3 regions of the Allobosea sp. P1_B10 genome follow, and region 1 is predicted to be linked to each of the others. Evidence: predicted binding sites of a transcription regulator. Region 1 holds the regulator's gene; each other region holds the start of a gene.
What was found. The regulator PhoB, encoded in region 1, activates phosphate uptake and scavenging genes when phosphate is short. The targets are predictions, from matches to a motif close to TGTCATNNANCTGTCAT.
Positions count from the first base shown of each region.

Region 2: the regulator PhoB is predicted to act here: its motif matches at 3,883-3,899, upstream of AC1D2L_RS01300 (alpha-D-ribose 1-methylphosphonate 5-triphosphate diphosphatase).
Region 3: the regulator PhoB is predicted to act here: its motif matches at 5,470-5,486, upstream of AC1D2L_RS00675 (RNA degradosome polyphosphate kinase).

Region 1 covers NZ_JBFTZP010000003.1:35,109-44,621, reverse strand. The annotation lists gene AC1D2L_RS07720 (OmpA family protein) at 740-2,203, shown strand; gene AC1D2L_RS07715 (hypothetical protein) at 2,355-2,642, shown strand; gene AC1D2L_RS07710 (hypothetical protein) at 2,709-2,909, shown strand; TPP riboswitch at 2,996-3,099, shown strand; gene thiM (hydroxyethylthiazole kinase) at 3,179-3,964, shown strand; gene thiE (thiamine phosphate synthase) at 3,961-4,593, shown strand; gene phoB (phosphate regulon transcriptional regulator PhoB) at 4,786-5,484, opposite strand; gene phoU (phosphate signaling complex protein PhoU) at 5,624-6,343, opposite strand; gene pstB (phosphate ABC transporter ATP-binding protein PstB) at 6,395-7,195, opposite strand; gene pstA (phosphate ABC transporter permease PstA) at 7,258-8,148, opposite strand; gene pstC (phosphate ABC transporter permease subunit PstC) at 8,162-9,133, opposite strand; gene pstS (phosphate ABC transporter substrate-binding protein PstS) at 9,300-9,513, opposite strand, start outside.
Region 2 covers NZ_JBFTZP010000001.1:267,099-276,611, forward strand. The annotation lists gene AC1D2L_RS01295 (DNA translocase FtsK) at 37-2,526, opposite strand; gene AC1D2L_RS01300 (alpha-D-ribose 1-methylphosphonate 5-triphosphate diphosphatase) at 2,683-3,825, opposite strand; gene bglX (beta-glucosidase BglX) at 3,944-6,274, opposite strand; gene AC1D2L_RS01310 (glucan biosynthesis protein G) at 6,521-8,245, shown strand; gene ku (non-homologous end joining protein Ku) at 8,396-9,235, shown strand; gene ku (non-homologous end joining protein Ku) at 9,236-9,513, opposite strand, start outside.
Region 3 covers NZ_JBFTZP010000001.1:128,246-137,758, reverse strand. The annotation lists gene purN (phosphoribosylglycinamide formyltransferase) at 1-329, opposite strand, end outside; gene purM (phosphoribosylformylglycinamidine cyclo-ligase) at 326-1,399, opposite strand; gene AC1D2L_RS00695 (CDP-alcohol phosphatidyltransferase family protein) at 1,536-2,066, shown strand; gene AC1D2L_RS00690 (AI-2E family transporter) at 2,182-3,291, shown strand; gene AC1D2L_RS00685 (P-loop NTPase family protein) at 3,308-4,000, shown strand; gene AC1D2L_RS00680 (acyl-CoA desaturase) at 4,097-5,320, opposite strand; gene AC1D2L_RS00675 (RNA degradosome polyphosphate kinase) at 5,557-7,752, shown strand; gene ppx (exopolyphosphatase) at 7,769-9,271, shown strand; gene rnd (ribonuclease D) at 9,334-9,513, opposite strand, start outside.

The sequences.
Region 1 (9,513 bases):
CGGGAACCGCGCCCGATTTCAGCCGTTTTCGGTTCACGACGGGTTCAGCGCCACCGGCGCTCGATGGCTCGACCTGAAACCGGAAACGGATCTCATGACACGCACCAAGAACTGGCTCCTGATCGGCACCATGCTGCCTGCCATCACGTTGGCGCAGGGCGGATTTGCCGCTCCGCCAGCACCGGTGGCCGTCCAGATTGCCCAGGCCCCACCTGCCCCCGACGATCAGCCGGGACAGCCCAGGCGCGAACGTCCTCAAGGCGCGCCCCGCGCTCCGGGAGGCCCTGCCGGCCCCGGCGCAGGCCCTGGCGCAGGCCCCGGCGCTCCTGCCGGTCCGCGCGCAGCGCCGGGCCAGCCCGTTGGCCAGCCGCCCGCGATACAGCGCCCCGTTGCTCCCGCGGTTCCCAATGCAGCGCCTCCCGCCGCACCGCGCCCGCCGGCTGCCGCCCCGCCCGCCCCGGCACCCGCCCAGGTCGCGCCAAGGCCGACGCCCGCACCGCCCGCAGGGGCCGAACCTGGCCTGCGGCCAGGCCTGCCACGCACGCCTGGCGCGGAACCGCGCCGTGCGTCGCCGCCCGCGGCTGCCCCAGCCCCGGCCCCAGCCGCGCCGGTTGCTCCCGTAACGCCGGCCGTTCCGGCCGTGCCGCGCGCTGCCCCTCCCGCGCCCCAGGCCGCTCCCGGCCAGCCGCCCGCAACACGCCCGGCCCCGGTTCAACGCCAGCCCGGCGCAGAACCGGCCATGCCGCGTCCCGTGCCGCCGATCTCCGCGCCGGCAGGCCAGCCTCCGGCGGCCCGGCCCACTCCGGCTCCCGGCCAGCCCTCTGCGCTGCCGCCAGCCCCGCCCGCACCGCGTCAACCCGGCGCAGCACCGGCGATGCCGCGTCCGGTGCCGCCGATCACGGCTCCCGGCAGCGATGCCACCGGCGCGCGGCCGCAGCCGCTCCCCGGCCAGCCGCCCGCTCCCCCGCCTCCTCCCGGAGCGGCAGGGGTCGATGGCGCCACCGGCCGGCCTGTCCCGGTGCCCGGGCAGCCCTCGGCGCTGCCGCCACCACCAGCCCCGCAGGCCCAGCCCGGAGTGCAGCCCGGCATGCCGCGCCCCGTTCCGCCCGTCGCGGCGCCTGGCCAGATGGCTCCTGGGCAAATGGCGCCTGGGCAGGCGGCGCCCGGGCAGATGGCTCCAGGCCAGCCCCCGCTCCCCGGCCAGGTTCCCCCGCCCGACCGGCAGGGTCGCCGCGGCGGCATCGGGCTTGGCGGCGCGGCCGCGATCGGTCTTGGCGCCGCCGCGATTGGCGGCATCATGGCGACGCAGGGCGCGGAGCGCTTCGAGGATGTGCGCGGCCGCCGCGAGGAACGGCGAGAGGGTGACGTCACCATCATCCGCGAGCCCGGCCGCACGATCATCCGCGACGACGACCGCACGATCATTCGGCGCGACGAGACGCAACGGTTCCGCGATCTCGGCATCGACCAGCGCGTCGAGCGCGGCAATGGCGAGACGCGCTCGGTGTTCGAGCGTCCCGACGGCACCCGCATCGTCACGATAACCGACGAGGATGGCCGCCTGATCCGGCGGACCCGCCAGATGCGCGGCGGCGAGGAGTTCGTCATCATCGACAACACGCGTCGCGACCGGCCCGAGCGCTTCTCGGACGAGGTCGTGGTGTTGCCGCCCCCGCCGCTGCCGATGCCGCGCGAGCGCTATATCGTCGACGCTGAGCGCGCCGATGAGCGCCTGCTCTACGAGACCATCACAGCGCCGCCGATCGCGGCGATCCCGCGGCGCTATACGCTCGACGAGGTCCGATACTCACCTGACCTGCGTGCGCGCATGCGCAGCGTCGATATCGACACCATCACCTTCGAGAGTGGGTCCTGGGTCGTCGGCAACGGCCAGGCACAGCGGCTGTCGCTGATCGCGGCATCGATCCGGCAGGCGCTGCAGGCCGCGCCCAACGAGGTCTTCCTGATCGAGGGCCACACGGATGCGGTCGGCAGCGACATCGACAACCTGTCGCTGTCGGACCGTCGCGCGCAGGCCGTGGCCGAGATCATGACGCGTGACTTCGGCGTGCCGCCCGAGAACCTGACGACACAGGGCTATGGCGAGCAATACCTCAAGCTGGCGACGCAGGACGCCGCCCGCGAAAACCGCCGCGTCACACTGCGGCGTATCACGCCACTGCTCACCGGCCAGAGCCGCTGAGAACCTTGGGGAGCGGCCGCTTTGGCCGCTCCCTTCGGCTTTGCCCTCTCAGGGAACCGCAGCGGTATATCCCGGTTGATATCCTAGCGCCCCGGTACCGCGCCGGAGCCCTGTGAAAGGAGCCGAGGTCATGCGCATGCATAAGAGGTTCTTGATCGGTTCACTCCTGCTTGGCCTCAGTGCCGGCGGCGCTGTCGCGCTGGAGCAAACCCGCATTGCCCAGGCCGACCCGGGAACCAGCCTGCAACGGCAACGCGCCCCGGGCATTCCGCTTGCTCCCAGTCCCGGCACGGTCGCAGAACGCGAACGCGCCTTGGGCGATACGGCCCAGCCTTCGCCGCCGGCGCGGCCACGCAATGTGCGACAGGCCAGCAACCCGTCGCAGATCGAGCGTGACCCGCCGATGCCACGCGGCGTGCCCTCGATCATCGCGCCCTAACCGAGCGTTTCGATTTACGATTGCGAAAGATGTCCCTCCTAGCCTGCCGGGCAGGAGAGCCTGACCATGAGCGATTCATCCCTCGCCATCGCGCAAAGCGCCATGGCGACGCGTGCAGCTGCGACACAGCAAGCCCTGCAGACCGAAATGCTGCGCCAGCAGGCCGCCAGCGACCAGGCGGTGCTCGAATTGCTCGAGCAGAGCGTGGCCCAGCAGAAGGCAACGCTCCCGGCTGGCCAGGGCGGCGCCGTCGACATCTCGGCGTGAGCCTGCGGCATGCCCGGCTTGCGGGCCGGCGATCGATCCTGCAGCATCCGCCGGTTGCACCCGCGCGACTTCGCGCCTAGTTTCTCCGTCGTTCCGAGGGGTGCTCGCAAGAGCTGAGATGGTCGCAGGGCCAAACCCGTCGAACCTGATCCGGGTCATACCGGCGGAGGGACTGGAACGCGGCTTACCTTTGGCGTGGCCGCTTAACAGCGACTAACCCGCTCAACCAACCCGGATCTCCTGAACCTTGGACCAAGGAGGAGATCCAGATGAACGTCCCCACCACCACAGACCGGCCAGGCCAGATGACGGCACAGCATATCGATGCCGCCGGCGCTGCCGCCATTCTCGCCCGCGTCGCGTCGCAGCGCCCGCGCGTGCAATGCCTGACCAATACGGTCGCCCAGAACATCACCGCCAACATGCTGCTCGCCTTCGGCGCGATCCCATCCATGGCGATCCATGTCGACGAGGTCGCGGCGATGGCGCGCGGCGCCGGCGCGATCCTGATCAATATCGGCACGATCAATGCCGAGAGCGAACTCGCTATTCCCAAGCTGCTAGAGGCGGCGCGCGATCACGGCAAGCCGCTGGTGTTCGATCCCGTCTTCGTCGAGCTGTCGCCGCTGCGCCAGCATGTTTCGCGCGAGGTCCTGAAGCTTCGTGATGTCGTGGTCCGTGGCAACGCCACCGAAATGGCGGCGCTCGGCTCGGCGCTCGACGATGCCCGCGAGCGCAACCTGACCTGCGTCACCACCGGCAGGGTCGACCTGATCGAGGGCGCGTCGGGCCAGTATCGCGTCGCGCATGGCCACCCGCTGATGACCAAAGTGACCGGGGTCGGCTGCGCGGCCGGCGCCCTGATCGCAGCCTGCTGCGCCGTCGAGAGCGATTTTGCCCGCGCGGCGGCGGCGGCGCTGATCGCTTATGGTATCGCCGGCGAGATCGCAGCCCAGCGCTCCAGGGGCCCCGGCAGTTTTGGCGTCGAGCTGATCGACGCGCTGGCCGCCATCGATGAAGCGACGCTGCGTGCGGGCATGGGAGAACAACAGTGAGCGTCGATATCCTGCTTTACGGCATCGTCGATCCGCAGATCGGGAGGGGTCGGTCGCTGGCAGAACTCTCCGCCGCTGCGGCTCGTGGCGGGGCCACGCTGATCCAGTACCGCGCCAAGGACGCCTCGACCCGCGAGATGGTCCGCGAGGCGCGAGCCATCAAGGCGGCGCTGGCTGGCACAGGCGTGCCGCTATTGATCAATGACCGCATCGACGTCGCGCTGGCCTCAGGCGCGGACGGCGTCCATGTCGGAGCCGACGACATGGAGCTTGCCGATGCGCGCCGCCTGCTCGGCGAAAGCGCGATCATCGGTGCCACGCTGAAAAACGCCAGCGAGTTGCCCTATCGCGGCTCGGCGCGGATCGACTATGCCTGCATCGGCGGAATCTTCGCGACGGTCCACAAGGACAATGCCGACGCACCGCTCGGGCTCGATGGCTATGCCGCGCTGCGCGAACAGGCCCGCACGGTGCTGGGCGCGCTGCCAATCGGCGCGATCGCGGGCATCACGGCGCAGAATGCGGCGAGTGTGATGGCAGCGGGAGCAGACGGCATCGCCGTGATCGGCGCGGTGTTCGGCGGCGATGATGTCGAGGGCGATACGCGCCGGCTGCGCGCGGCTCTCTGAGCGACGCACCACCGTCATTGCGAGGAGCGCAGCGACGAAGCAATCCAGCAGGGCGTAGCGCTCTACAAAGACTGGATTGCTTCGCTGCGCTCGCAATGACGACTCAGCCGATCAGACAGAGTTTTGACCGTCGTCACGGGTTCCGGGCTCGCCCCTGTGGGGCACCCCGGAATGACGACGGAGGCTGTGCCCTCAGCTGCGCGCAAACGTCTCGTCGAAGGCGTAGCCTGAGCCCCGCACCGTGCGCAGCGGGTCCTTGGCGTCGCCCGGCGTGATCGCCTTGCGCAGGCGCCCGACATGCACGTCGACCGTGCGCTCGTCGATATAGACGTCGCGGCCCCAGACGGCGTCGAGCAGCTGGGCGCGCGAATAGACGCGGCCGGGAGCCTGCATCAGGAATTCAAGCAGCCGGAACTCAGTCGGGCCCAGATGCAGCTCTGTACCGGCGCGGCGGACGCGGCGGGTGGTGCGGTCGAGTTCGAGATCGCCCGCCGTCAGCAGCCCTGCGACATGGCCGGGCTTGGCCCGGCGCAGCAGCGCCTGGATGCGCGCGATCAGTTCCGGCAGAGAGAACGGCTTGACGACATAGTCGTCGGCGCCGGTCGCCAGGCCGCGCACGCGCTCGGTCTCCTCGCCGCGTGCGGTCAGCATGATGATCGGTACGCGCTCTGTGTCGCGGCGGGTCCGCAGGCGCCGGCAAAGTTCGATTCCAGACAGCCCCGGCAGCATCCAGTCGAGCAGGACGAGGTCGGGCGTGTGGTCGCGAAGGTGCAGTTCGGCGTCGTCGCCGCGCGCGACGCTGTCGACCTCAAAGCCTTCGGCCTCCAGGTTGTAGCGCAGCAGGAGCGTCAACGGCTCCTCGTCCTCGACGATCAGGATGCGTGCGGGCATGGCGCGTTTCCGTTTGAAGACTTGACGTCATGGTCGGGCTTGACCCGACCATCTCTGGACCAATGCAATTCTGTCATGAGATTCTCGGGTCTGCGCTTCGCTTCGCCCGAGAATGACGCGTCCGCATTGGCCGTACGTATCACCGCCCCGTGACGGCCTCGACGCTGATGTCTGTGGTGTCGATCTTCGGGCGATTGAGATCGAGCGACTCGCCGGTAACCAGATAGTGGATGGTCTCGGCGATGTTGGTGGTGTGGTCGCCGATACGCTCGACGTTCTTGGCGCAGAACAGGAGATGCGTGCAGAAGGTGATGTTGCGCGGATCTTCCATCATATAGGTCAGCAGCTCGCGGAAGAGCGAGGTGTAGAGCGCATCGATCTCGCCATCACGGTGCCAGACCTCCAGCGCCTTCTGCTCATTGCCGGCGGCATAGGCGTCGAGAACGTCCTTGAGCTGGGCCTGCACCAGGCGGCTCATATGCTCGAGGCCGACCACGGCGCGATGCGGCGGCTGGAACTGGCCGGAGATAGCGACCGCGCGCTTAGCGATGTTCTTGGCGAGATCGCCGACGCGCTCGATGTCCGAGGCGATGCGGATCGCCGAGATCAGCTCGCGCAGGTCGTTGGCGAGCGGCTGGCGGCGCGCGATGGTCAGCACCGCCCGCTCCTCGACATCGCGCTGCAGGTTGTCGAGCCGCTGGTCGGCGGCGATCACCTTCTGCGCCAGGGTGGTGTCGCGACGCACCAGCGCGACGGTGGAATCGCCGAGCATGCGCTCGGACATGCCGCCCATCTCGGCAAGGCTGCGGCGCAGCGATTCCAGTTCGGCGTCATAGGAGCGGACGATGTGGTCGGACATGGCGTTATTCCCTTGGCGGCGCGGGCTGGAGAGCGGATCGTCTGGAACGCTTCAGCCGAAGCGGCCGGTCACGTAGTCCTGCGTCTGCCTCTTATGCGGGTTCATGAAGATGGTGTTGGTCGGCGCGAACTCGATGACCTCGCCGAGATACATGAAGGCGGTGTACTGCGAGATACGAGCCGCCTGCTGCATGTTGTGGGTCACGATGACGATCGTGAAGTCGGTCTTCAACTGCTCCAGCAGGTCCTCGATCTTGCCGGTCGAGATCGGGTCCAGCGCCGAGGTCGGCTCGTCGAACAGGATGACCTCGGGGCGCTGCGCGATGGTGCGCGCAATGCACAGCCGCTGCTGCTGTCCGCCCGACAGGCCCATGCCGGAGGCCTTGAGCTTGTCCTTGACCTCGTCCCAGAGCGCGGCGCGACGCAGGGCGCCCTCGACGCGGTCGTCGAGCTCGGATTTCGGCGGCTTCTCGTAGAGGCGGATGCCGAAGGCGACGTTGTCGTAGATCGACATCGGGAAGGGCGTCGGCTTCTGGAAGACCATGCCGATGCGCGAGCGCAGCTCGTTGACGTCGATATCGTTGGAGATGACGTTGCGCCCGTCGAGCATGACCTCGCCGGTGGCCCGCTGCTCGGGATAGAGCGAGTAGATGCGGTTGAAGATGCGCAGCAGGGTCGACTTGCCGCAGCCCGAGGGGCCGATCAGCGCCGTGACATGGCGGTCGCGGAAATCGAGGTTCACGCCCTTCAGGGCCTTGTGCTCGCCATAGTAGAAATCGAGGTTCTTGACCGCGATCCGCACCGGGGCTTCGGCATCGAGCGTCTGCGGGGAGAGTTCAAGGGTCGAAAGCATCGACAGGTTCCTTCAGATCGGACGCGACGGGGTCTGACGTCGGGCTGTTGTTTTGCGGCGGCTTATCTGGAGCCGCGCACTATGCGGCGGGCGATGAGCGAGAGCACGAGGATCGAGACCGTGATGATCAGCGAGCCCGCCCAGGCGAGCTGCTGCCAGTTCTCGTAAGGGGCCGAGGCGAACTGGTAGATCGTCACCGGCAGGTTGGAGACGCCGCCGACCAGCGAGGGCGAGAACCAGAAATTGTTGTTCAGCGCGGTGAAGAGCAGGGGCGCGGTCTCGCCGGCGATGCGGGCGAGCGCCAGCAGGATGCCGGTGACCATGCCCGATTTCGCGGCGCGCCAGGTCACCGAGGTGATCACGACGGAGGGTGGGGCGCCGAGCGCGGCACCGGCCTCGCGCAGCGGCGCCGGGACCAGACGCAGCATGTCCTCGGTGGTGCGCACGATGACGGGGATCGCGATGATGCCGAGCGCGACGCCGCCGGCCCAGCCGGAATAGCCGCGGAAGGGCTCGACCAGCACGACATAGACGAACAGGCCGATCAGGATCGAGGGCGCCGACAGCAGGATGTCGTTGACGAAGCGGATCAGGTTGGCGAGCTTCGAGCCGCGGCCGTACTCGGCGAGATAGGTGCCCGCGAGCACCCCGATCGGGGTCGCGACGACAATGCCGAGGAAGGTCAGCACGACGGAGCCGACGATGGCGTTGGCGAGGCCGCCACCTTCCGAGCCCGGCCCGGGCATGGTCTGGGTGAAGGTCGCGGCGGAGAGACCGCCGATGCCCTTCACGACCAGCATGCCGAGGATCCAGAACAGGACGAAGATCGCGACGAAAGTGAAGCCGGCGGCGGTGAGCTTCATCAGGCGGTCGGCGGTGCGGCGCGACTGGCGCACGCGGCCCCAGGGGGCATGCGGCAATTCGCGGACGGTGGAGGGTGTCGTCATGCTCATGATCGGCTTCCGCTCAATAGGCCTTGACGCGCGAGACGAGGATGCGCGCGATGACGAGGACGACGAAGGTGACGAAGAACAGGATGCAGCCGAGCGCGATCAGGGCGTTGAGCTGCAGGCCCATCGCCTCGTTGAACTCGTTGGCGATGCGCGAGGCGATGGTCGAGCCTGGATCCATGATCGAGGCCGAGAGCCGGTTGGCGTTGCCGACCACGAAGGTCACGGCCATGGTCTCACCGAGCGCGCGTCCCAGCCCCAGCATGATCGCGCCGATGATCGAGACACCGGCCTGCGGCACGAGCACATGGCGCACGACCTCCCAGGTCGTGGCGCCGATGCCATAGGCGCTCTCGCGCAGCACGGAGGGGATCTGCTCAAGCATGTCGCGGGTGATCGAGGCGATGAAGGGGATGATCATGAAGGCGAGGATGAAGCCGGCCGTGAGAATGCCGAGCCCCGAGGGCGAGCGCGCATAGAGCACCGTGCCGACCAGCGGGATGCCCTCGACGATGTTCGAGAGCGGCACCTGCACATAGGCCGCAAACAGCGGCACGAACACGAACAGCCCCCACATGCCGTAGATGATCGACGGCACGGCTGCGAGCAGCTCAATGGCGGTCGAGACCGGCTGCTTGAACCAGGGCGGCGCGAGCTGCGTGAGATAGACGGCGATGCCCAGCGAGAGCGGGACGCCGATGACCAGCGCGATCAGCGCGGTGGCGAGCGTGCCGACGATGGCGGGCCAGGCACCGTACTGGTCGTTCTGGGTGTCCCAGACGCTCGAAGTGATGAAGCTGAGGCCGAATTCGCGGAAGGCCGGCCAGCCGCCGATCACCATAGAGAGCATGATGCCGGCGAGCAGCACGAGCACGAGCAGCGCCGCCAGGAAGCTGGCATTGCGGAAGACGAGGTCGAAGGTGCCCTTCGGCGTTTTGCGCACGGCCGGGGCGGGTGATCCGGTCATCATCTGTGTCACGGCGGTCATCCGCTGGTACTCCGGTCTCGTCGGTTAGATAGGCGCAGGCAGATCAACCATCAGGCAAACCGCCTCCAGGCCTCGTGCTGAAACACCGCGGCGCGGCTCATCAGGTAAGGGCTGAGAGCGTAGGCGGCGAAGCGGGTGTCCCCGCTTCGCCCTGGCACGTCAATCCTCAGAAGATCGGCTTGCCGGTCGGGTCGGTGACGCCCTTCCAGGCGTTGCGGACCTGGTCCTTCACGGCGCCCGGGAGCGGCACGTAATCGAGATCGAGGGCGAGCTTGTCGCCGTTCTTGTAGGCCCAGTCGATGAACTTCAGGGCAGCCTGGGTCTCTTCCGGCTTGTCGGGCTTGGCATAGACCAGGAGGAAGGTGGCCGAGGTGATCGGC
Region 2 (9,513 bases), on a different contig from region 1:
TGCCACGAGAGCCGCGGCAGCAGCCTGCATCACCGCTCAGTCCTCCTCGACGCGAGGCTGGGCGGCTTCAACCATGATCTCGCGCTTGCCGGCATGGTTGGCGGGGCCGACGATGCCCTCGTTCTCCATCCGCTCCATGATCGAGGCGGCGCGGTTGTAGCCGATCTGGAGGCGGCGCTGGATGTAGGAGGTCGAGGCCTTCTTGTCGCGCAGCACGACCGCCACCGCTTGCTCGTAGGGGTCGTCGCTCTCGGCCTGGCCCATCGCGCTCTTGTCGAAGACGGCGCCGTCCTCGCCCTCGCCCGCCGGCTCCTCCTCGGAGGTGACGGCCTCGAGATATTGCGGCCGGCCTTGGGTCTTGAGATGGGCCACCACCTTCTCGACCTCGGCGTCCGAGACGAAGGGGCCGTGCACGCGGGTGATCCGGCCGCCGCCGGCCATGTAGAGCATGTCGCCCTGGCCCAAGAGCTGCTCGGCGCCCTGCTCGCCCAGGATGGTGCGCGAGTCGATCTTCGAGGTCACCTGGAAGGAGATCCGGGTCGGGAAGTTCGCCTTGATCGTGCCGGTGATGACATCGACCGAGGGGCGCTGGGTGGCGAGCACGACGTGGATGCCGGCCGCGCGCGCCATCTGGGCGAGGCGCTGGATCGTGCCTTCGATCTCCTTGCCGGCGACCATCATCAGATCGGCCATCTCGTCGACGATGACGACGATGTAGGGCAAGGGCTCGAGGTCCATGACCTCTTCCTCGTAGATCGCCTCGCCACTGTGCTTGTCGAAGCCGGTCTGCACCGTGCGGGTGATGATCTCGCCGGCAGCCTTGGCCTCGCCGACACGGGCGTTGAAGCCGTCGATGTTGCGCACGGCGAGCTTCGACATCTTCTTGTAGCGCTCCTCCATCTCGCGCACCGCCCATTTGAGCGCGACGACGGCCTTCTTCGGGTCGGTCACGACGGGGGTGAGGAGATGCGGGATGCCGTCATAGACCGACAGTTCCAGCATCTTGGGGTCGACCATGATCAGGCGGCACTGCTCGGGCGTGAGCCGATAGAGCAGCGACAGGATCATGGTGTTGATCGCGACCGACTTGCCCGAGCCGGTGGTGCCGGCGACGAGCAGATGCGGCATCCGGGCGAGGTCGACGATCATCGGCTCGCCGCCGATCGTCTTGCCCAGCCCGAGCGCCAGCTTGTGCTTGGAGCTCTCGAATTCGGGGCTGGAGAGCAATTCGCGCAGGAAAACCGTCTCGCGCTTGGCATTGGGCAGCTCGATGCCGATCGCGTTCTTGCCGGGGATGACCGCGACGCGGGCCGCAATCGCGCTCATCGAGCGCGCGATGTCGTCGGCCAGCGCGATGACCCGCGAGGATTTGATGCCTGGCGCGGGCTCGAGTTCGTACAAGGTCACGACCGGGCCGGGACAGGCCTGGACGATCTCGCCCTTGACGTTGAAATCCTCCAGCACGCCCTCGAGCACACCGGCGTTCTGCTGAAGCATCTCGATGGGCATCACCGGCTCGGACGAGATCTTCGGCTCGGCCAGAAGCGTGATCGGCGGCAGCTCGAACCCGGCGAACTGCGATACAGGCGCAGCCGGCTCGACCGCGGGAGCGACGGGCAAGCCGGCAAGTGGCGCGGTCTTCGCGCGCGCCGTTCGGGACACGACAACTCCCCTGCCCGCCACCGGGACTGCGACCGCGGCAACCGGCTCGACGGGCTGCTTGGCTGCCTGAACGACCGTGGGTGCGAGGCGCGCAAATGCACTGAGGTTGACGCTGTAGGGCTGCTGCCAGGTGAAGCGGCCGGCATCCGCCTGCCGGGCCACGGCCGGGGCCGCGGGGACTGGAACAGGCTTCGCCCGAGCGAGCGGCGCGGGTTCATCCACCTGCGGCTCGTCGTAGATCTCGGGCTCGGCGCTCGCCGATACAGGCTCAATCTCGAGGGTATCGCATTCGGGCTCGTCGTCGCCCTGCTCCGCGCCCGGGACGAATTCCCAGAACGCCGAATCCGACAGGAAGCTGAATGGCGTGACGGGCGCGCGGGGCGCCTCGGCGGGCCTGTGAACCTCGGCTACGGGCTCGGCGCTCGCGTACGCTGCGTCGTCTTCGTGCCCGCCGAACTCCTGAGGTTCGACCTCCGCGACATACTCCTCAGGCTGCATCGGCTCGACCACGGCCGGCTCGACCCAGGTCTGCCGAAGGAACCGATCCGGCGTACGTCCGAACAGGACGCGGCCAGTCGGAATGGCGGACTGCGCTTGCGCCTGGGGCTGTTGCTGAGGCTGGGGCTCTGCCGGAACGGGAGCGGCGTCGACGACCGGCATCGCCGGCACTTCGGCCCGGCCAGGACGGAGCCTGTCGGGCGTCCGGGTAAAGCGGACACTCGGCGGGATGGATGACTGCCCGACGGCATCGTTCAGTTCAGCCCTGCCGGACGAAGCCGCGCCCGGATTGCGCGTCCCGCGCGCCGGCAGGAGCTCGTCGGAAGTGCGGTCATTGGCGGCGGGTAGGATCTGGAATTTACGCATCGGATTCGCGAGCACTGCATTCTGTTAACCTGCCTTCGATGCGTATGGTGACAGGGTTAAGGCTCGATAAACCGGACCGCTCAATTCGCAGATTGCAGGGGAGAGCGGCGCACGGGCCACGCTGCCGGAAGGGCAGATCCGACGTCGCGGCCCGGCTCAGTCCAGCACGGCCTGATCGGTCAGGTGAACCAGCCTGCCGGCCGCGACCACCGCGACGACGCGCGGCTGATCGTTATCGTCGACCAGCACGAGATCGGCACGCTTTCCGGGTGCTATCACGCCGCGATCGTCCAGCCCGAAAGCCTGGGCCGGCGCTTTCGAGGCAAGCGCCCACGCATCGGCGAAGCCGGCCGAGCCGTTGCGGGCGAGGATGAAGGGCGCATGCAGCAGGGCCGGGTAATAATAGTCCGAGGCGAGGATCGTGCAGAGGCGGGCGCGCACCATATCCTCGGCGCCGGGGCAGCCGAGATGCGAGCCCCCGCGCACGACATTGGGGGCGCCGAAGACGATCGCCTCGCCATGGTCGGCAGCCTCGCGTGCCGTCGCCTCGTCGATCGGAAACTCGGCGACCCCGACGCCGAGCCCGCGATACCAGCGCCGCATCTGTGGGGTCATGTCGTCATGCGAGAGCATCGGCACGCCATGGGCGCGGGCGGCCGCGGCGAGCCGCGTCACCGAGGCCGCGACCTCGCCCTTTCGGGCATAGACTCGCTCGACGAGTGCGGCGAAGTCATCGGCGCCGAGGCCGGAGCGCTCCGCCATCTTGCCGACCTTGTCCGCGCGATGCCGGCTTTGCAGCGTGCCTTCTGTGTGGTCGTTGAAGGCGAGCAGGCCGACGCGCCCCGTCGCGAGCCACGCTATGATCTCGTCCTCGGCGTCGAGATTGAAGGTCTCGTGGCGCAGGTGAAAGCGCGTATCCACGGCGAGATCGGACGTAAGCGCGTCGATGCGCTCGAACAGGCGCCTGGCATTACCGGCGCCGCGGAGCCCCGGCTCCCACGACCAGGTCACGCCATGGAAGGCTGTGGTGATGCCGCTGGAAACCAGCGCCCGGTCGGTATCGCGCAGCGCGAGATCGATGTCGAAGCCGACCTTGGGACGCGGCATGATATGACGCTCGAAGGCATCGCCATGGCAGTCGACGAGGCCCGGCAGCACGAGCAGCCCGGTCGCATCGAGGCGCAGGCCACGCCTGGGCTCGACGCCGTCGATCGCAGAGATGGATGCGCCGTCGGTCGCGATGTCGACCTGCTCGAGATCGTCGAGCAGGACGCGCCCGCCGGTGATGTGAATAGCCATGGCCCGCTCCCGTCGCCTGCGGCGGAGCCGCAGGGGGATGGGCCATGACGCGCCTCGATGACGCCTGCATGACAGGCGCCTCAGAGGTCAGGCCAAGCTGTCGCGGCCTATGGCGCGATCAGGCGAGGTCGAAGCCCTGCTCGAGCACATCGCGCGAGTCGAGGCCAAGCTGCACGTTGAAGTGCCCGCTCTCGACGACTTCGACCAGCTTGCCGTTGACGAACTTCAGCTGCTCCTCGCCGATCTCGAAGCGCACGACGCGGCTCTCGCCCGGCTTAAGCATGACCTTCTGGAAGCCCTTCAGCTCCTTCACCGGCCGCGCGATCGAGGCGTAGGTGTCGGAGATGTAGAGCTGCACGACGTTGGCGCCCGCATAGGCGCCCTCATTGGTCAGCGTCGCCTCGGCGGTCAGCGTCTGGCCGCGCGAGATCCGCGTCGCCGACAGCTTGAGGCCCGACAGCTTGAAGCGGCTGAAGCTGAGGCCATAGCCGAAGTGATAGAGCGGCCCGTTCGCCTCCTCGAAATACTGCGAGGTGTAGTTGCCGGGCTTGCCTTCGGTTAGCGGGCGGCCGATGCGCAGGTGGTTGTAGTAGGTCGGGATCTGGCCGACCGAGCGCGGGAAGCTGATCGGCAGCTTGGCCGACGGATTGTGATCGCCGAACAGAACGTCCGCGATGGCGTTGCCGCCCTCCGTTCCGGTGTACCAGGTCTCCAGCAACGCGTCGGCGTTGTCCTTTTCCCAGGTGACCGCGAGCGGCCTGCCATTCATCAAAACCACGACCAGCGGCTTGCCCGTCGCCTTCAGCGCCTTGAGCAGCGCCCGCTGCGAGCCCGGCAGCTCGAGGCTGACGCGGCTGGAGGATTCATGCGACATGCCGCGCACTTCGCCGATCACGGCAACGACGACATCCGCCTTCTGCGCCTGCGCCACGGCCTCGGCGATCATCGCCTCCGGCGTGCGCGGGTCCTGGATGACCTCAGGCGTGTCCCAGTTCAGGTAGTTCAGGTACTCCACGATCTTGGGATCGTCGGTGATGTTGCAGCCGCGCGCATGCAGGATCTGCGCCTTGCCGGCGAGCGCGGTCTCGAAGCCGGCACGCACGGTCACGGCCTGCGTGGCCACGCCCTGGGCCGACCAGCTGCCCAGGATATCGAGGCCTGAATCTGCCAGCGGGCCGACGAGCGCGACCGTCCCGGCCTTCTTCAGCGGAAGGGTCTGGTTGCGGTTTTCGAGCAGCACGATGGTGTCGCGGGCGATCTCGCGCGCCGGCTGGCGATGCAGGCGGCTGTCCGCCTTCTCGTTGACCGGGTCATCCTCCGGCTTGCCCATGCGCAGGAACGGATCGGCGAAGAGGCCGAGATCGTACTTTACGCCCAGGACCGCGCGGACGCGCGCATCGAGCTCTGCCATGGAGATCTCGCCCGCAGTGAGCAGGCCAGGCAGCTCCGCCAGATAGACCTGGTCGGCCATGCTGAGGTCGACGCCGGCCTTGATCGCGAGCTTGGCGGCTTCACGCGCATCGCGCGCAATGCCGTGCTTCATCAGTTCGGTGATCGCACCGTGATCGCTGATCGTGATGCCGGCAAAGCCCCACTGATCGCGCAGCAGGTCCTGCAGCAGCCAGGTATCGGCGGTAGCCGGCACGCCGTTGACCGAGTTCAGCGCGACCATGACCCCGCCCGAACCGGCGTCGATCGCAGCGCGATAAGGCGGCAGATAGACCTGATGCATGCGCAGCGGGCTCATATCGACCGTGTTGTAGTCGCGGCCGCCCTCGACGGCGCCGTAGAGAGCGAAGTGCTTCACGGCAGCCATGATGCTGTCGGAGCGGTCCACAGCCTCGCCCTGGAAGCCGCGAACAGCGGCGCGCGCCGCCTCGCTGACGAGATAGGGGTCCTCGCCGAACCCTTCCGAGGTGCGGCCCCAGCGCGGATCGTGGCTGATGTCGACCATCGGCGCGAAGGTCATGTCGACGCCGTCATTGCAGGCCTCGACGGCGGAAACGCGCGCCATGCGCTCGATCACAGCCATGTCGAAGCTCGAAGCGAGCCCGAGCGGGATCGGGAAGGTCGTGCGATGGCCGTGCACGACGTCATAGGCAAAGAACAGCGGGATCTTGAGACGGCTGCGCTTGATCGCCGCTTCCTGCAGCGGCCGGTTGTCGCGCCTGATGACGGTATTGAACGACGCGCCGATGCGCCCGGCCGCGATTTCGTCCATCAGCTGGGCGTGCGTCATCTCCGGCCCGATGCTGATCAGGCGGAGCTGGCCGACCTTTTCCTCGACCGTCATGCGCGCGATCAAATCATCGACGAGCGCCTTCTTGGCGGCCTGAACGGCCGGCGTCTTGGCCAGGACCGGCCCGCTCACACCGAGGTTTGCGGCCATTCCTGCCGCCATGGCCGAGGCGATGGCCCCGAGGGCCTGGCGCCGCGAGAGGCCCTGCATGTTTGCATCCGCGACAGAGTCGGCCACCCGCCCGTGGGCTGGGGGCACACCGTTTGCTTCATCCATGTCGTGCTTGTTCACTTCGATTGTGGAGGCAGGAGACATCGCGGGCGCGGGTCAAGCTGTCTGGCGCTCATTCCTTGACCCTTGTCTCGATGATAGGCATTTGTGCTCTGCGCGCTGCGGCCAATGCAGTACGGGCGCGCCGTCCTGCCGTAGGGCCTTCTTAAAGGAGCTTCTGTGAACTTGTCGACCCGTCCCGCGGCGGGGCTCTGCGATCAGGGCCCTCGCCTCCCGATCCGGCGCAGCTTGACTTCGGTCTGGTCCAGATTGTCCCGTAGCAAGCCCTGTTTCGCAGGCGCGGCCCTGGGCTGGCTGGCCCTGGGCGCGCTGGCCTTCGGCAGCCCTGCATTCGCGCAGGACCGGCGCGCCGGCTTCGGCCTGGAGCAGGTCACGGCCCGCGCCAAGGCGCTGGCGGATGCGCCCTATGTGGCGCCGGTCAGCAACCTGCCCGAAGTCTTCAGCAAGATGCAGTTTTCCGACTATCTGAAGCTGCAGCCGCGGCGCGAACGCTTCGCCTGGGCAGAGATCGACTCCCCGTTCCAGCTCGCCTTCTACCACCAGGGCATGCACTTCAACACGCCGGTGAAGATCAACGAGATCATCGACGGCGCCGCGAAGGAGATCCCCTACGATCCCGACCGCTTCGATTTCGGCGACCTGCATTTCGACCGCGAGCAGACCAGCAAACTCGGCTGGGCCGGGTTCCGGGTGACCTATCCGATCAACCAGCCCGGCAAGCATGACGAGATCATGAGCGTGCTGGGCGCGAGCTATTTCCGCGTCATCGGAAAGGACCAGATCTACGGGCTTTCAGGGCGCGGCCTGGCCATCGACACGGGCCTGCCGATCCCGGAGGAGTTTCCCGCTTTCCGCGAATTCTGGATCCGCCGCCCCGCCAAGCAGGACCAGTCCGTGACCTTCTACGGCCTGCTCGACTCCCCGCGCGCGACCGGCGCGTATGAATTCACCCTGACGCCGGGGTCCGACTCCGTGCTCGGCGTCAAGGCGCGGGTCTTCCTGCGTGCGGACGTCGCGCCGGGCACCCTCGGCATCGCACCGCTGACCAGCATGTTCCTGCACGGGCCGAACCAGCCGGCACTGGCCCATAATTTCCGGCCTGCCATCCACGATTCCAACGGTCTTGCGATCCGCACCGGTTCAGGAGAGTGGATCTGGCGTCCGCTCAACAACCCTGTCGGCAAGGTCGCGATCAGCAACTATGCCGTCGAGAATCCCAAGGGCTTCGGCCTGCTCCAGCGCGGCCGCGACTTCTCGCGCTACGAGGACCTGAAGGATCGCTACGATCTGCGCCCGAGCGCCTGGATCGAGCCGACGAATGACTGGGGCAAGGGCCATGTCCGCCTCGTCGAGATCCCCACGGCCGACGAGACCAACGACAATATCGTGAGCCTCTGGGCGCCCGATACCCTGCCGCCTCCGGGCCAGCCCATGCAGTTCGACTATCGCGTCCACTGGACCATGGACGAGCCCGCGATCCTGAAAGACGGGCCATCCTATGTCTGGCAGACCATGCGCAGTTCGGGCGAGGTCTATCAGCCCAACCTGATCCGCGCCTATGACGGCACCCTCGCCTTCCTGGTCGACTTCAAGGGACCGGCACTGAGCGAGCTCAAGCCCGACGCCGCACTCGTCGCTCGCGTGGGCGCCAACGACAATGTCGATATCGTGGGCACTGAGCTTCGGCCCAACCCCGCGATCAAGGGCTGGCGCCTGACCTACCGGGTCAGGGTCAAGGATTCGACCGTGGCGTCCGATCTGACGGCCGCTCTCGAACTCGACGGGCGCAAGCTGACGGAGACCTGGAGCTTCCAGCTTCCGCCCCTGCCCGCCGCCATGCCGAGCAAGGAACGCGAGCGCTATCTCAACCTGTTCAAGGCGATCGAGTAAGCGGGCTCACCGAAGAGCGTCCGACGCAGCGAGATCGCCCTTGCGCGTCGGATGGCACGCCAGGCTACCAGCCCCTGAGCAGGGAACCATTGGCGTCGCCTGCTCGTTTCCCGCCTGCGCCCGCGTGGGCGTGTCCGAGGGGGAACGGCCATGGCTCCACGTGCTGTCTGGAAGGGCGTTCTCAAGATAGCCGAGGTGACATGCCCGGTGTCGCTCTATACCGCCGCATCCACGTCCGAGCGGATCTCCTTCCACACCCTCAACCGCAAGACCGGAAATCGCGTCCAGCGTCAGTTCATCGACGAGGCCTCCGGCAAGCCGGTCGAGAGCGCCGACCAGGTGAAGGGCTACGACAAGGGCAATGGCGAATACGTCATCCTCGAGCCCGAGGAGATCGCAGCTGCCATTCCCGAAAGCGACAAGACGCTCACCGTCGAAACCTTCCTGCCCTGCGACGAGATCGACGACATCTTCTTCGACAAGCCGTATTACGTCGCGCCCAGCACGCCCGTCGCGTCTGAGGCTTTCGCGCTGATCCGCGAGGGCATGAAAAAGCAGTCATCCGCCGCACTGGCCAGGACCGTGATCTTCCGCCGGATGCGATCCATCCTGATCCGGCCGCAGGGCGCTGGCCTGATCGCGACGACGCTCAACTTCGATTACGAGGTTCGCTCCGCCGAGGATGCGTTCAGCGATATTCCGAAGATCAAGATCGACGACGAGATGCTCGAGCTTGCCGAGCACATCATCAAGACCAAGGCCGGCAGCTTCGATCCCCGGGAATTCGACGATCGCTATGAAAGCGCCCTCGCCGAACTCGTCCAGGCGAAGATCGAGGGTCGCAAGATCAAGCCGCAGAAGCGGCCTGAACCGACCAAGGTCGTCAGCCTTCTCGACGCGCTGCGCGAGAGCGCCAAGGGCGGCGCGGCCAAGACCGCGCAAAAGCCGCCTGTCACCGCGAAGCCGACGCAACGCAAGAAGGCGAGTTGATCATTTCCGACGGGGTTCGAGGCTTTTCTTCAGCGCGTCCATGATGCTGACGACATTGCTGTCGGCAGGCTGAGCTGCCGTGGCCTTCGTAACCTTGCGGCCCTTCTGCTTGGCCTTGATGATCGAGAGCAGCTCGTCCTGGACGGGGTCCCTGGCGAGGTCGGGAGACCAGTCCCGGGTGCGGGTCGTAATCAACTTGTCCATCAGCGGGCGCAGATCGGCGTCGGGCTCGGCGTCCTTGATCCCGGCGAAATAATCCTTCTCTGGCCGCACCTCGT
Region 3 (9,513 bases), on a different contig from region 1:
CCTTCCCAGCGCCTGACGAACCAGGGCGTCATGATCCGCATGAAGCCGGCGAGAGCAATCAGCTCGATCTGGTTGATCCGCAGGACATCGTCCATCGCCCGCTCGAAGGCCTCGCGGTCCCCGCTATAGGCGCGGTGGTCGACGATGGCGGTCGCGATGCCGAAGCCTTTGGCGCGTTCGATGCCGCCGGCATCGGGCCGATTGGACAGGACAAGCGCGATCTCGGCCGGGTAGCTCTCGGCCTGCGCCGCCTCGATCAGCGACAGCATGTTGGAGCCGCGACCCGAGATCAGGATCGCGGTGCGCTTGCGGGCGGGCAGGGTGGTCACAGGGCGAGCTTGCCGCGATAGGTCACGGGCTCGGCGCCCTCGCTCAACGCCACGACCTCGCCCAGCCGCACCGGCGCTTCGCCGGCGGCCTTCAGGGCAGCTTCGGCCTCGTCGGCGCGGGCTGCGTCGGTGGCGACGATCATGCCGATGCCGCAGTTGAAGGTGCGCAGCATCTCGCGCTCGGCAACGCCGCCGGTCCGGGCCAGCCAGCCGAAGACGGGCGGAACCGGGATCGCAGCGAGATCCAGCGTCACGCCGAGGCCCTCGGGCAGCACGCGCGGAATGTTGTCGGGGAAGCCGCCGCCCGTGATATGCGCCAGCGCCTTGATGCTGTTCGTCGCCTTGAGCGCCGCCAGCAGAGGCTTCACATAGAGGCGGGTCGGAACCAGAAGCGCCTCGGCCAGGCTCGAGCCCGGCGCGAAGGGCGCGGGTGCATCCCAGGCCAGGCCCGACAGGGCGACGATGCGCCGGACGAGCGAGAAGCCGTTGGAGTGCACGCCCGAGGAGGGCAGGCCGAAGACGACGTCGCCGGCGGTGAGGTCGGCACGCGGCAGCAGCGAACCGCGCTCGGCGGCGCCGACCGCGAAGCCCGCGAGGTCGTAATCCTTCTCGGCATACATGCCGGGCATCTCGGCCGTCTCGCCGCCGATCAGCGCGCAGCCGGACTCGCGGCAGCCCTGCGCGATGCCGCGCACGATCTCGATGCCGACCTTCGGGTCGAGCTTGCCGGTGGCGTAGTAGTCGAGGAAGAGCAGCGGCTCGGCGCCCTGGACGATGAGGTCGTTGACACACATCGCGACGAGGTCGATGCCGATGGTCGAGTGCAGGCCGCTCTCGATCGCGATCTTCACCTTGGTGCCGACGCCATCATTGGCCGCGACCAGGATCGGGTCGCTGAAACCGGCCGCCTTCAGGTCGAACAGGCCGCCGAAGCCGCCGATCTCCGCATCGGCGCCCGGCCGGCGCGTGGCGCGCACGAGGGGCTTGATGGCATCGACCATCGCATTGCCCGCGTCGATGTCGACGCCGGCTTGAGCATAGGTCAGTCCGTTCTCGGCCGGCTTGGTCATGATGGGGGCCTTCATTTCTGTTCGCGCGAGCGATAGGCAAGCGCGCCCCTCCTTGCAAGCCGATAGGCCATTTTCGCGTTACCGATCCACCGTTGCGAATGCTAGCCTGACGCCCCGGACTCGTGCGGACGGCCTCATGACGCTGCCCAATTTGATCACAATCGGTCGGCTCGTGCTGGTTCCCCTGGTCATCGTGATGATCATCGACGCGCGCTGGCTCGCCGCCTTCATCATCTTCGTGGCAGCCGGCATATCGGACGCGATCGACGGTTTCATAGCAAAGCGCTTCGACATGCGCAGCGAACTCGGCGCCTATCTCGACCCCATGGCCGACAAGGCGCTGATCGTTTCGATCTACATCACCCTGGCGGTCGTTGGCGCCATCCCGGCCTGGCTGGTGATCCTCGTCGTTGCCCGGGACCTGATGATCGTCTCGGCCGTAATTCTGTCCTGGATCATGGATAGACCGGTCGAGATAGCTCCTTTTACGGTCAGCAAGTTGAATACGGCGGCGCAGCTTGGGCTGGCGGCGCTGATCCTGTGCAGCAGGGCCTTCGGCCTCGATGCCGGGCACGCCACGGAACTCGGCCAGCTTTTGGTTGCGCTGTTGACGGTCGGCTCGATGACCGCCTATCTCGCCTTCTGGCTGCGCCATATGGCGACCTGAACGAGGGCGGTTCTCGCCGGGGATCGAGACCGAAGCGCGGCCGATCCTTGGAACCGGTCGTTCTGCCGCCCATGTGTGACGCGCCTGCCAGCCGCTAGCGAAAGAGCCGGAACCGATGACACTGCAACGCCAAATCGGCTTCTGGCTGATCTCGCTGGTCGCCTTCGTGCTCGTTCTCGTCGTGTTGCGCGACGTGCTGTTGCCCTTCGTCGCGGCGCTGGCGCTGGCCTATCTTCTCGATCCGCTGGCCGACAGGCTCGAGCGGCTGGGCATGAGCCGCCTTGCGGCGACCATCGCCATCCTCGTCGTCTTCCTCTTGATCTTCGTGCTCGGGCTGGTGCTGCTGGCGCCGCTGCTCGGGCAGCAGCTTGCGGGCCTCGTCGCGCGCCTGCCCGCCGATGCCGCGAAGCTGCAGGCGCTGGTGCTCGAGCGGGGCGGCCCCTGGCTCGAACGGTTCGGCGGCGCGCAGCTCACCGAGGATGCCCGCAATTCGCTCGGCAACCTCGTCGGCGAGGCCACCAAATGGGTCGGCAGCGTTCTGCAGTCGCTCTGGACCGGCGGAACCGCCATCATCGGCGTCTTTTCCCTGCTGGTCCTGACGCCTGTCATCGCCTTTTATCTGCTGGTCGACTGGGACCGCATGGTCGCCACCGTCGATGGCTGGCTGCCGCTGGAGCATCGAGAGACGATCCGCGGCCTGCTCAAGGAGATGGATGTCTCGATTGCAGGCTTCCTGCGGGGGCAGGCGCTTGTCTGCCTGCTGCTCGGCCTGTTCTATGCCGTGGGCCTGAGCCTGCTGGGCGTGAATTTCGGCGCGTTGATCGGCATCATCAGCGGCTTCCTCTCCTTCATCCCCTATGTCGGCTCGCTGACCGGGCTGGTGCTCTCGGTCGGCGTCGCGATCGTGCAGTTCTGGCCCGACTGGACCTGGCCTCTGGCGACGCTCGGCGTCTTCGCGGCTGGGCAATTCCTCGAGGGGAACATCTTTCAGCCCAAATTGGTCGGCAACTCCATCGGCGTGCATCCGGTCTGGCTGATGTTCGCGCTGCTCGCTTTCGGCACGCTGTTCGGCTTCGTCGGCCTGCTGCTCGCCGTCCCGCTTGCTGCCGTGATCGGCGTGCTCTGCCGCTTCGCGCTGCGCCAATACCTCGCCAGCAACATCTATCACGGCGGCAACGCCGCAAAGGCCGCCGAAGTTCGCGCCCGCGCCCAATCCGAAAGCTGATATGAGCGCCGGAACCATGATCGATACAACCAGCCGCCCGCGCCAACTCGCCTTCGACCTCCCGGTCGACAGCCGCCACGGCGTCGAGGATTTCCTGATCGGCCCATCGAACGACAGCGCCTATGGCTTGGTCGAGGCATGGCCGCAATGGCCCGATGCGTGGCTGCGTCTGATAGGTCCCGAAGGCGCCGGCAAGACCCATCTCGCCGCGATCTGGGCGAAGGTCTCCCATGCCTGGACGGTGCCGGCGGCCGAGGTCACGGCTGCCAGCGTCCCGCATCTGGTGAGCGGCGGCGCGCTCGTGGTCGAGGATTGCGACCGTGGCATCGCCGACGAGGCCGCCCTGTTCCACCTGATGAACGCGATCAAGGCACGGGGCGGCTACCTGCTGCTGACCGCACGGACCGCGCCCGATCAGTGGGGGCTCAAGGTGCCTGACCTGCTCTCGCGCCTCAGGCTGGCTCCGCATGCGACGATCGAGCCGCCCGACGACGCCCTGCTGCGCGCCGTGCTGGTGAAGCTCTTCATCGACCGCCAGCTGATCGTCGATGCCGGGATCATCGAGATGCTGGCCCAGCGCATGGAGCGGTCCTTCGCAGCCGCCCGCAGTCTGGTCGACCGGCTCGACAGGCTTTCGCTGGAGCGAGGCCGCCGCGTCACGCGGCAACTCGCCACAGAGGCGCTGGCAGCGCTGTTCCCCGAGGACTGAATCCGGGCGGCTCAGCCGCGAGGCCGTCGGTGATCCCGCAGGCTACGCAATGGCGCAGCGGCGGAATGGCAGCGCTCGCCACCCCGGTCGCCTGACTCAGCTCGCTTGCGGCTCGCTTGCTACCAGCCGGGCGTGCATCGCTTCGGTCAGCAGGTCCTGCGCACGCGAGACGATCGCGTCGAGCGAGGGCGTCTTGACGAACATCGCGGCGGCTTTTTCGTTGAGCTCTTCCCGGCTCGGCAGGACGGGCAGGTGCCAGTGCGCGACCGCGTCCTGCGCCTGTTGCTGCATCTGGGCCAGCCGATCGCCTGCGCGATGTTGGAGCTCGGCCAGCGCGATCTTGAGCTCGGCCAGCGTCATCGTCGGCAGGTGCAACTCCGGCAAGGACGGCGTCGACGCATAGGCCTCCTGGAAGGCTGCGACGATGCGATCGACCGGAACGGTTGCGGCAAGCCGGGCAGCCGAATGCTCGATCACGCGCGGCGGCAACGCCTGCGAGCGCTCGATGACCGCCTGTGGAGGCTCCCTGACGTCCCAGACCAGCCGCAGCTTCGCCAGGCCCAGGATGATGTAGTAGGTCGGATCCCACTGCCACCAGCGAAAGCCCTGGCGCACGCTGTACTGGTAGGCATGGTGGTTGTTGTGCCAGCCCTCGCCCATCGTGATGATGGCCAGCCACCAGTTGTTACGGCTCTCGTCGCCGGTGACGTAGTGCTTGTCGCCATGCACATGCGCCAGCGAATTGATGCAGAAGGTGGCGTGGTAGCAGGCGACAGTCGACCAGAAGAAGCCGACGAACAGGCCGGCCCAGCCGTCGACGGCAAAGCAGGCCAGCGCGAGCAGGATCGCCGGCGCGGTCTCGAAGCGGTGCAGCCAGCGCAGTTCCGGGAATTTCGTGAGGTCCGCGATCGTGCTCTCGTCGAAGGTGTGGTGATCGCGCGAGAAGATCCAGCCGACATGGGAGTAGAAGAAGGAGCTCTGGACCGGCGAGTGCACGTCATGCTCGGTGTCTGCGAACCGATGGTGGTGGCGGTGCTTGGAGGCCCACCAGAGCACGCTTTTCTGCGCCGTCGATTGCGCCAGTGCCGCCAGGACGAACTGCCCGAGGCGGCTGGTCTTGTAGGTCCGGTGCGAGAAATAGCGGTGATAGCCGCCCGTCACCGCGAACATGCGCAGCCAGTACAGCCCGATGGCGAGCCAGATGGATGTCCAGGTCACGCCGCTCCAGAGCGCGCCGAGGCAGGCCAGATGCGCGAGTACGAAGGGGACGGCGGACGGGTACACGATGTCGCCATCGTCGTGGGTATTGCTGTTCGTCAAGAAGGCCTCTGTCTCGTGAGTACGAGCCTCACGATCCGTCGGATGGGGCTCTTCTCGCACGAAACAGGAACGCCGAGCGCTCTGCAAGTGCGCCCCTCGACGCAGGCCGGCCGGGACAAACAGTGTCGCAGCGGCAGTTCTGGCTCGCACGTCATCGAAGCGTCACGCTAAGGTGGCTTCAAGGCTCGAAGGAGACAGATGTGGCCAGACAAGCGACCGGAACGAAAGCCAAGCGCATGACCATCGAGCCTATGGATGTGGCGGTCGTGGAGGCCGTGCCGGCCTATGCGGCAACGGATCTCAGGAATTCACCGGCACGGTTCGTGAATCGCGAGCTGTCGTGGCTGCAGTTCAATCGCCGCGTCATGGAGGAAGCCTCGAATCGCAGCCATCCTCTGCTTGAGCAACTGCGCTTCCTCTCGATCTCGGCGGCGAACCTCGACGAGTTCTTCATGGTCCGCGTCTCGGGCCTGCGCGAGCAGCACAAGGCCGGCGTCGTCACCCCAAGCCAGGATGGCCTGACCCCGGCGGAGCAACTTGCCGAACTCGGCAAGGCCGTCACGGCCTTGACCGGCGATCAGCAGGCGCGCTGGAGCGAACTCAAGCTTGATCTGCGCGACAACCGCCTGCATCTGCTGGGGCCCGGCGATATCGGTCCGCAGGAGCGGGTCTGGCTGGAAGATTATTTCCTGAACTACGTCTTCCCGGTGCTGACGCCGCTGGCGATCGACCCCGCCCACCCGTTTCCGTTCATCCCCAATCTCGGCTTCACCCTGGCTCTGGCTCTGGAGCGCACCACCGACGGCCGCCAGCTCGACGCACTGATTCGCGTGCCGATCAAGATGGACCGCTTCATCGAGCTGCCGGATCTGGCGCGCGAGGGACTGCATCGCTTCATCATGCTGGAGGATGCGGTCTCGCTGTTCATCGGCAAGCTGTTCCCCGGCTACGACGTCAAGGGCACCGGTTCCTTCCGGGTCATCCGCGACACCGATCTCGACATCGAGGAGGAAGCCGAGGATCTGGTCCGGGTCTTCGAGACGATGCTCAAGCTGCGCCGCCGCGGCGTTGTGATCCGGCTCGAACTCAGCGTCGGCATGCCAGCGCATCTGCGTCGGATGATCGTGCGCGAGCTCAAGGTCGAGCACGACGAGATCGTCGAGGTCGCGGGCATGATCGGCCTGAACGAATTGTCGCAGCTGGTCGGCGTCGATCGGTCGGACCTGAAGTTCAAGCCCTACAATGCACGCTTCCCCGAGCGCATCCGCGAGCATGGCGGGGATTGCTTTGCCGCGATCCGGCAGAAGGACATCCTCGTCCACCATCCTTATGAGAGCTTCGACGTCGTCGTGCAGTTCCTGCAACAGGCGGCGCGCGACCCCAGCGTGGTGGCAATCAAGCAGACGCTCTACCGGACCTCTTCCAATTCCCCGATCGTCCAGGCGCTCGCCGAGGCGGCCGAAGCCGGCAAATCGGTGACGGCGCTTGTCGAACTCAAGGCGCGCTTCGACGAAGAGGCCAATATCCGCTGGGCCAAGGACCTCGAGCGCGCCGGCGTTCAGGTCGTCTACGGCTTCATCGAACTCAAGACGCACGCTAAGCTGTCGATGGTGGTACGCCGCGAGGCGGGCCAGCTCGTGAGCTATTGCCACATCGCCACGGGCAATTATCACCCGATCACGGCGCGCATCTATACCGACGTCTCCTTCTTCACCGCCGATCCCGTGATGTCGCAGGACGTCGCCCGAGTCTTCAATTTCATCACCGGTTACGCCGAGCCGGCGGAACTGGAGAAAATGTCGGTCTCGCCCGTGGGACTGAAGCAGCGCCTGCTCGACGATATCGCCGAGGAGGTCGCGCATGTGAGGGCGGGTCGCAAGGGCGCGATCTGGGGCAAGTGCAACTCCCTGGTCGATCCCGTGATCATCGACGCGCTCTATGACGCCAGCCGGGCTGGCGTCGAGGTCGACTTCGTGGTGCGCGGCATCTGCTGCCTGCGACCGGGCATTCCGGGCCTGTCCGAGAATATCCGGGTCAAGTCGATCGTCGGGCGCTTCCTCGAGCACACCCGCATCTATGCTTTCGGCGCCGGCAGCGGCCTGCCTTCGGCCAAGGCCAAGGTCTACATCTCCTCGGCCGATCTGATGCCACGCAATCTCGACCGTCGGGTCGAGGCCCTGACGCCGATTTTGAACGCGACGGTGCATCAGCAACTGCTCGATCAGATCATGCAGGCGAACTTTCTCGACAACGAACAGAGCTGGACGATCTTGCCGGATGGCGGTTCGCGACGCATTGTCCCGGCGCCGGGTGACGAGTCGTTCAACGCCCATAAGTATTTCATGACCAATCCGAGTTTGTCCGGACGTGGAAAATCCCTCTCCAATTCCAGCCCCCGCAGCCTTCCCAAGCGGGCCGGCAAGAAGGGCTGAGACGGGCGCTGACACGATGGTCGCCGGGCGCCTGAGCCTTGGCCAGACCATCGCGATCATCGATATCGGCTCCAACTCCGTGCGCCTCGTCGTCTACGAGATGCTCGCCCGCGCGCCCGCGCAGGTCTTCAACGAGAAGGAGATGGCGGGGCTCGGCCGGCAGGTCGCGACGACTGGCCGGCTTGCCGACGACGCGATGGCGAGGGCGCTGGAAGCGCTCGTGCGCTTCCGCATCCTGTGCGAGGCGATGAAGGTCGGCTCGCTGCGCGTGATCGCGACCGCCGCGGCCCGCGAGGCAGCCAACGGCCCCGATTTCCTGTCCCGGGCCGAGGATGCAATCGGCCAGCCCATCGAGCTGATCTCGGGCGGCCGCGAGGCGTATCTTTCGGGGTTGGGCGTGATCTCGGGCTTCGGTGAGCCCCACGGCGTGGTCGGCGATCTCGGCGGCGGCTCGCTCGAACTGATTGCCGTAGATGGCGACCGTGTGGGGCAGGGCATCAGCCTGCCGATCGGCGGCCTGGCGCTGATGGACAAGTCGAAGGGCCAAATCAAGATCGCCGAACGGATCGTTCGCGAGCAGCTCGACGATCACCCGCAGATCGCGGCGATGCGCGGCAAGGACTTCTTCGCCGTCGGCGGCACATGGCGTGCGCTTGCGACGCTGCACCAGCGCCAGTCCGGCTATCCGCTGAGCGTGATGCACGGCTACAGCGTGCCGGCGCGCGATGTCGCGGATTTCGCCCGGCTGGTCGAGCGCGCCGACACCTCGATGCTGGAGGCGATCGACGCCGTGTCTTCGGCACGACGGCCGCTCCTGGCCTATGGCGCCCTCGTGCTCGATGCGCTGATCAAGCGCGGCAGGCCGCGTGCTGTCGTGATCTCGGCCAGCGGCGTCCGCGAGGGCATGCTGCACGACATGCTGCCCGAGGCAGAGCGCCAGGTCGACCCGCTGTTGCGCGGCGCGCAGGACTATAACCAGCTCAGGTCGCGCGAGCCCCGCCACGGTGCCGACCTCATCGAATGGGTCCAGAAGCTGGTGACCAGCGCGGGGCTGCCCGAGGATGCGGCGAGCCGGCGCCTGCAGGACGCCGCCTGTCTGCTGTCGGATATCGGCTGGCGCGCGCATCCAGACTATCGCGGCGAGCAGAGCCTCAACGTCATCGCGCATGCCGCCTTCAGCGGCGTCGACCATCCTGGCCGCGCCTTCCTGGCGCTGGCGGTCTATCATCGCTATGCCGGGCTGAAGAGTTCGTCGCTGGCCTCGGACGGCCTGCGGAGGCTGCTGACGCCGGTCCAGCTCGAGCGCTCCCAGATCCTCGCCAGCGCGTTCCGGGTGGCCTACCTGCTCTCGGCCGGCATGCCCGGGATCCTGCCGCGCGCGAGCCTGATCTGCGTCGAGAAGCGGCTTGTCCTCCGCCTCGCGGGTGATCTTCATGCCCTGTCGAGCGAGCGCGTCACGGGCCGCCTCAAGCAACTCGCGAAGTTGCTCGGCCGCGATCTCAAGATCAGCCTGGGCTGACGGCGCCTGGTTAGCCTGAACCGGGCCCAGGCATGCTGCCTGCGCCCGGCATGCAGCTCGGTTTAGCCGACGACGACGCGTCCCTTGGCGATCCGCAGGCTCAGCGCGCCGGTCTTGAGCGCGATGGCCTTGGCGCCGAACACTTCGCGGCGCCAGCCCTGGAGAGCGGGAACCTCGGCCTCGTCGTCACTGGCGATGGCCTCGAGATCGTCGCTCGACGCGATGATCTTGGGCGCGACGCG